DNA from 3 places in the Streptomyces sp. NPDC020731 genome. Region 1 is predicted to be linked to each of the others. Evidence: riboswitches for the same ligand, from Rfam matches in the RefSeq annotation. Region 1 holds a riboswitch; each other region holds the start of a gene.
What was found. A riboswitch is a leader RNA that binds a small molecule or an ion and turns the genes downstream of it on or off. The one in region 1 is predicted to bind thiamine pyrophosphate.
Positions count from the first base shown of each region.

Region 1 (2,258 bases):
GACGATGTGCATCAGCTCCCAGGCCGGCTGCGGCATGAACTGCCCGTTCTGCGCGACCGGGCAGGCCGGCCTCGACCGGAACCTGTCCACCGCCGAGATCGTGCACCAGATCGTGGACGGGATGCGGGCGCTCCGGGACGGCGAGGTGCCCGGTGGCCCGGCGCGGCTGAGCAACATCGTCTTCATGGGCATGGGTGAGCCGCTCGCCAACTACAACCGGGTCGTCGGGGCCATCCGTCGCCTCACCGACCCCGAGCCGGACGGGCTCGGGCTGTCCCAGCGCGGGATCACCGTGTCCACCGTCGGTCTCGTCCCGGCCATCCACCGGTTCACCGGCGAGGGCTTCAAGTGCCGGCTCGCCATCTCGCTGCACGCCCCCGACGACGAGCTGCGCGACACCCTCGTCCCCGTGAACACGCGGTGGAAGGTGCGCGAGGTCCTCGACGCCGGGTTCGAGTACGCGGCCACCTCCGGGCGGCGGCTGTCCATCGAGTACGCGCTCATCCGGGACATCAACGACCAGGCCTGGCGCGGCGACCGCCTCGGACGGATGCTCAAGGGCCGGCCGGTGCACGTCAACCTCATCCCGCTCAACCCCACGCCCGGCTCCAAGTGGACCGCCTCCCGCCCCGAGGACGAGAAGGCGTTCGTGGAGGCGATCGCCGCGCACGGCGTGCCGGTGACGATCCGGGACACCCGTGGACAGGAGATCGACGGGGCGTGTGGTCAGCTCGCCGCGAGCGAGAGGTAATGTGACTCGCGTAAGCACATCTTCATATTCCGACAGGGGAGCGCCACAGCGCTGAGAGTGCGGCACCGGCCGCAGACCCTCCGAACCTCGCCCAGGTCATTCTGGGTAGGGAGATCGGTCATCACTCGAGCTGTTGCGCCCTGCCCGGGACCTCTCAGAGGGGTCCCGGGCAGGGCCGCGTCTCTTCCTGGTCACTCCAGGAGGAATCAAGTGGGCATCACCAAGAAGGTCACGGTCCTGGCCGTCGGGCTGGGGCTGGTCACGCTGTCCGCGTGCGGGTCGTCCGACGGCGACGACTCGAGCGGGGGCGGGTCGTCCAAGACCGTGACCCTCGTCAGCCACAACTCGTGGGCCGTGTCGAAGGACGTCGTCGCCGCCTTCGAGAAGCAGTCCGGCTACCAGCTGAAGGTCCTCGAGGACGGCGACGCCGGGCAGGCCGTGAACAAGGCCATCCTCACCAAGGACAACCCCCAGGGCGATGTCTTCTTCGGCGTCGACAACACCCTGCTCTCCCGCGCCCTCGACAACGGGCTGTTCCAGCCGTACGAGGCGAAGGGCTCCGATCTGATCCTGCCCGAGTACCGGGTGGACCAGGACAAGCACCGGGTCACCCCCGTCGACAGCGGTGACGTCTGCGTCAACTACGACAAGGCGTGGTTCAGCGAGCACGGCCTGACCCCGCCGAAGAGCCTCGACGACCTGGTCGAGCCCGAGTACAAGGACCTCCTCGTCACCGAGAACGCCTCCACCTCCTCGCCCGGCCTCGGCTTCCTGCTCGGCACGGCAGCCGAGTACGGCGACGAGGGCTGGCAGGACTACTGGAAGAAGCTCAGGGCCAACGGCGTGAAGGTGGTCGACGGCTGGGAGCAGGCCTACAACGAGGAGTTCTCCGGCTCGGCCGGCGGCAGGAAGGCCAAGGCCGACCGTCCGCTGGTGGTGTCCTACGCCTCCTCGCCGCCCGCCGAGGTCATCTACGCCGACCCCAAGCCGGACACCGCCCCCACCGGCGTCGCCGAGGGCACCTGCTTCCGCCAGGTCGAGTACGCGGGCCTGCTGGACAACGCGAAGAACCCCGAGGGCGGCAAGGCGCTGCTGGACTTCCTGATCAGCAAGCGGTTCCAGGACGACATGCCGCTCAACATGTTCGTGTACCCGGTGCGGGAGGCCGCCCAGGTGCCCGAGGAGTTCGTGAAGTTCGGACCGCAGGCGAAGGACCCGCAGACGATGGACCCGGAGAAGATCGCCACCAACCGTGACCAGTGGGTCAAGTCGTGGGCCTCGCTCGTACTGAAGTGACGCGGACCGCGGCGGGGCGGCGCGGGAGCGCGGCGCGGCTCGGCCTGATGGCCGTGCCCGTCGCGTTCTTCGCCGTCTTCTTCGCCTACCCCGTCACCGCGATCGTCGCGCGCGGACTGAAGGCCGACGGGACCTGGCACCTCGGGCGGATCGGGGACGTACTGGCGCAGTCCGACGTCCGGCAGGTCCTGTGGTTCACCACCTGGCAGGC
Region 1 is NZ_JBIRTN010000007.1:257,094-259,351, forward strand. It holds gene rlmN (23S rRNA (adenine(2503)-C(2))-methyltransferase RlmN) at 1-751, shown strand, start outside; TPP riboswitch at 776-881, shown strand; gene ACH4VX_RS13455 (thiamine ABC transporter substrate binding subunit) at 962-2,047, shown strand; gene ACH4VX_RS13460 (ABC transporter permease) at 2,095-2,258, shown strand, end outside.

Region 2 (2,258 bases), on a different contig from region 1:
GAGCACCGGCCGCAGCCGCGCGGCGTCGTCCAGGGTGCGCAGCAGATGGACGCCGGGGACGCCCTCCGTGCCCGGCAGCCGGACCGGTTCCGCACCGGTGGCGACCACCAGGACGTCGTACGGGACGGGTCCGGTCTCCGTGTCCAGTTCGTGGTCGGCGGGGCGCAGGCCGAGCACCTCGCAGCCGAGCCGCAGTTCGATGCCGGCGTCCTCGAAGTCGACGTCGAAGGCGGAGTCCTCGGCCTTGCCGAGCAGCACCGCCTTCGACAACGGCGGCCTGTCGTACGGCTGGTGGGGTTCCGCGCCGATCAGGGTCACGGTGCCGGTGAAGCCCTGCTCCCGCAGGGCGAGGGCGGTCTGCACACCGGCCATGCCCGCGCCCGCCACCACCACCCGCCGCGGCTCGGACCGTCCCGGTTGCTGCGTCTGCTCGCTCACCCGATCACCTTAGACACCTGACGCGACGTCATCGGCCGAGCTGCTCCACCACGCTCGTCCCGCTGCCCGGCTGCGACTCCCACGCCCAGCTCTCCTCCAGCCGTACCCGTCCGTCGGGCAGCTCCACGACCGTCGACACACAGTGCCCCGAGGAGGTGGTGCCGTCCCGTTTCAGCTGCACGTACCGGAAGTCCAGCCGGTCCCCCGCGCGGGTGCCCACCAAGTGCCCGCGCACGACGTCGCCGCCCGCGTACTCGGCCCAGATCTCGCCGTCCCGCTCGTGGTAGACGAACCGGGTGCGGGTGCCGACCTGGCCGGGGGCCTGGTCGGCCACGGGGGCGAGGACGAGTCCGTCGAGCGATGGTGCCACGCGGAGGCTCCCTTACAGGCGCGGTGCGGTGCGGGCTAGGGTGGCCAACGTACAAGCACTCGCGGGAGCCCGGACGCACCGGGCTGAGAGGGAGGCTGGCGGCCTCCGACCGTACGAACCTGATCCGGGTCATGCCGGCGAAGGGAGGGGCTGGACGCCCATGTCGCCCACGCGTACCTCAGACGTCCTCGTCGTCGGGGGCGGAATCATCGGTCTGGTCACGGCCTGGCGGGCCGCGCAGCGCGGTCTCGTCACAGCCGTGGTGGACCCCGAACCGGGCGGTGGCGCCGCCCGGGTGGCCGCCGGGATGCTGGCCGCCGTCACGGAACTGCACTACGGCGAGGAGACCCTGCTCGGTCTGAACCTCGCCTCCGCGCGGCGCTATCCCGTCTTCGCGGCCGAGCTGACCGAGCTGACCGGCCAGGACCTCGGCTACCGCGCGTGCGGCACGCTCGCCGTGGCGCTGGACGCCGACGACCGCGCCCACCTGCGGGACCTGCACGCCCTGCAGCAGCGGTCGGGGCTGGACTCGCAGTGGCTCTCCGGGCGGGACTGCCGGCGCCTGGAGCCGATGCTCGCGCCGGGGGTGCGCGGCGGGCTGCGGGTGGACGGCGACCACCAGATCGACCCCCGGCGGCTGGCGACCGCGCTGGTCACCGCCTGTGAGCGCGCGGGCGTGACCGTCCACCGCGCGTGGGCCGAGCGGCTCGTGGTCGCGGGAGATCGCGCGACGGGCGTCGTCACGGCCGACGGCACCGAACTGGGCGCCGGGCAGGTGGTGCTCGCCGCGGGCAGCCTCAGCGGGCGGCTCGCGGGCGTCCGGGAGGACGTGCTGCCGCCCGTCCGTCCCGTGAAGGGGCAGGTGGTACGGCTGACGATGCCCGCGCGGCACGGTCCCTTCCTGAGCCGGACGGTGCGGGCCGTGGTGCGCGGCAGCCATGTCTATCTGGTGCCGCGCGAGAACGGCGAGCTGGTGATCGGGGCGACCAGCGAGGAGACGGGCTGGGACACGACGGTGACCGCGGGCGGTGTGTACGAGCTGCTGCGCGACGCCCACGAGCTGGTCCCCGGCATCACCGAGCTGCCGCTGGCCGAGACCCGGGCCGGCCTGCGCCCCGGCTCCCCCGACAACGCGCCGCTGCTCGGCCCGACCGGCCTCGAGGGGCTGCTCCTCGCCACCGGCCACTACCGCAACGGTGTCCTGCTGACACCGGTCACCGGCGATGCCATGGCGGAGGTCCTGACCACCGGCGCGCTGCCGGAGGTGGCCCGTCCGTTCACCCCCCGGCGCTTCGGCGCCGCCGTCCGCACGGAGCAGCCCGCATGAACATCTCGGTCAACGGGGAACACCGGCGGTTCGCGCCCGGCACGGCCCTCGACCTCGTCGTGAAGTCGCTCACCAAGGCGCCCTCAGGGGTGGCCGCCGCCCTCAACGAAACCGTCGTCCCGC
Region 2 is NZ_JBIRTN010000004.1:377,649-379,906, forward strand. It holds gene ACH4VX_RS08770 (NAD(P)/FAD-dependent oxidoreductase) at 1-438, opposite strand, end outside; gene ACH4VX_RS08775 (hypothetical protein) at 467-808, opposite strand; TPP riboswitch at 860-971, shown strand; gene thiO (glycine oxidase ThiO) at 969-2,135, shown strand; gene thiS (sulfur carrier protein ThiS) at 2,132-2,258, shown strand, end outside.
Region 2: linked by a shared signal. The riboswitch ahead of thiO (glycine oxidase ThiO) and the one ahead of ACH4VX_RS13455 (thiamine ABC transporter substrate binding subunit) in region 1 are both predicted to bind thiamine pyrophosphate.

Region 3 (2,258 bases), on a different contig from region 1:
AGTACGTGACGTCGTACGCGGCGAGGATCTCGCAGAGCTCCTCGAAGTTCTCGTACAGGAACGACTCCTTGTGGTGCGCCAGGCACCATGCGGCCATGATCGAGCCGCCGCGGGAGACGATGCCGGTCTTGCGGTGGGCGGTGAGCGGTACGTACGCGAGACGCACGCCCGCGTGGACCGTCATGTAGTCCACACCCTGCTCGGCCTGTTCGACGACCGTGTCCTTGTAGATCTCCCAGGTCAGTTCCTCGGCCCGGCCGTCGACCTTCTCCAGGGCCTGGTAGAGCGGCACGGTGCCGATGGGGACGGGGGAGTTGCGCAGCACCCACTCGCGGGTGGTGTGGATGTTCCGGCCGGTGGAAAGGTCCATGACCGTGTCGGCGCCCCAGCGGGTCGCCCAGGTCATCTTCTCGACCTCCTCCTCGATGGAGGACGTGACCGCCGAGTTGCCGATGTTGGCGTTCACCTTCACCAGGAACCGCTTGCCGATGATCATCGGCTCGATCTCCGGGTGATTGACGTTGGCCGGCAGCACCGCCCGGCCCGCCGCGATCTCCTCACGGACCACTTCGGGGGAGACGTTCTCCCGGACCGCGACGAACTCCATCTCGGGCGTGGTCTCACCACGGCGCGCGTACGCCAGCTGCGTGACCGCCCGGCCCCCGCGGCCCCTGCGCGGCAGGCGCGGCCGGCCGGGGAACACGGCGTCCAGATTGCGCAGGCCCCCGCGCGGAGAGGTGTGCTTGATCCCGTCGTCCTCGGGACGGACGGGACGGCCCGCGTACTCCTCCGTGTCACCGCGGGCGATGATCCAGCTCTCCCGCAGCGGAGCCAGGCCCCGGCGGACGTCGGTGTCGACGAGCGGATCGGTGTACGGGCCCGACGTGTCGTACAGCGTGACCGACTGCCCGTTGGTGAGGTGCACCTGACGGACCGGCACCCGCAGGTCGGGGCGTGCGCCCTCGACGTACGCCTTGTGCCAGCCGATGGACTTCCCGGCCTCCCCGTTCACCGACGTCTCCGTCGGGTTCTGCGTGGAGGCAGGCGTGCGTGCGTCCTTGTTGGTCATGAGACCTACTCCCTACGCCGGCATTACCCGGTAACAGGTTCGGCGGTCGACGCAGCGGTTTCCGTCTGCCGACGTTCCGTGTGAAACATCACTCGCAATTCGGTGATGTTTCATGTGAAACATCGCTGGGACGGAGGTCAGCGCCCTCTCAGCCCGGTGCTCCGAGCTCCCGCGTGTACAAAAGCGCCTCCACGCTAGCGTCATTTCTGGCGCGGTGAACAGAGGGCCCATCCCGTTCTTGCGATGATCGGGCGGTGAGCTCCACTCAACCTCCTCCGTATCCACCGCCCGAACCACCGCGCACACCCGGTGCCGGAGACGGCGGCGGCCACGCGCACGGGCACAGCCACAGTCACGGCCCGGCGGCGCCCGTCTCCCAGCACCTGCGCAAGGTCATCGCGGCGATCCTGATCCCGTTCACGGCGGCGGTGCTGATCGGACTCGCCGTGCTGTGGCCGGGCGGTGCCCCGGCGCACGAGCGCACAGGCGTCGGTTTCGACCGGCAGACACAGCGCGCCACGGTCACCAAGGTGGTCGAGCTGAGCTGTCAGTCCGTCAACGCCTCCGGGGGCGTCCCGACCGGCGACACCTCCACCGCCGAGGGCTCGTCCGCCCAGCAGCAGGCGGGCGGTACCTGCAAGAAGGCGACGATCCGGGTCGACACCGGCGACGACAAGGGCCGTACGTTCAACGAGATCGTGCAGCCGGACCAGTCCCGGCAGCTGAGCGAGGGCCAGAAGGTCGTGGTCGCCTACGAGCCCTCCGCGCCCGAGGACCTCCAGTACTCGGTCACCGATGTGGACCGGCGCTTCCCGATGGCGCTGCTCGCGGGCATCTTCGCGCTCGCCGTCGTGGCCGTGGGACGGCTGCGTGGCGTCATGGCGCTGGTCGCGCTGGCGATCAGCTTCCTGGTGCTCAACTTCTTCATCCTGCCCGCGATCCTGCAGGGATCGAACCCGCTGGTCGTGGCGGTGGTGGGGGCGAGCGCGATCATGCTGATCGCCCTGTACCTGTGTCACGGGCTGTCGGCGCGTACGTCGGTGGCGGTGCTCGGCACACTGATCTCGCTGCTGCTGATCGGCTTCCTGGGCTCGGTGTTCATCGGGTGGGCCGCGCTGACCGGCAACACCGACGACAACACCGGTCTGATCCACGGGCTGTATCCCGGGATCGACATGAGCGGTCTGCT
Region 3 is NZ_JBIRTN010000010.1:155,396-157,653, forward strand. It holds gene thiC (phosphomethylpyrimidine synthase ThiC) at 1-1,069, opposite strand, end outside; TPP riboswitch at 1,062-1,252, opposite strand; gene ACH4VX_RS17655 (YibE/F family protein) at 1,324-2,258, shown strand, end outside.
Region 3: linked by a shared signal. The riboswitch ahead of thiC (phosphomethylpyrimidine synthase ThiC) and the one ahead of ACH4VX_RS13455 (thiamine ABC transporter substrate binding subunit) in region 1 are both predicted to bind thiamine pyrophosphate.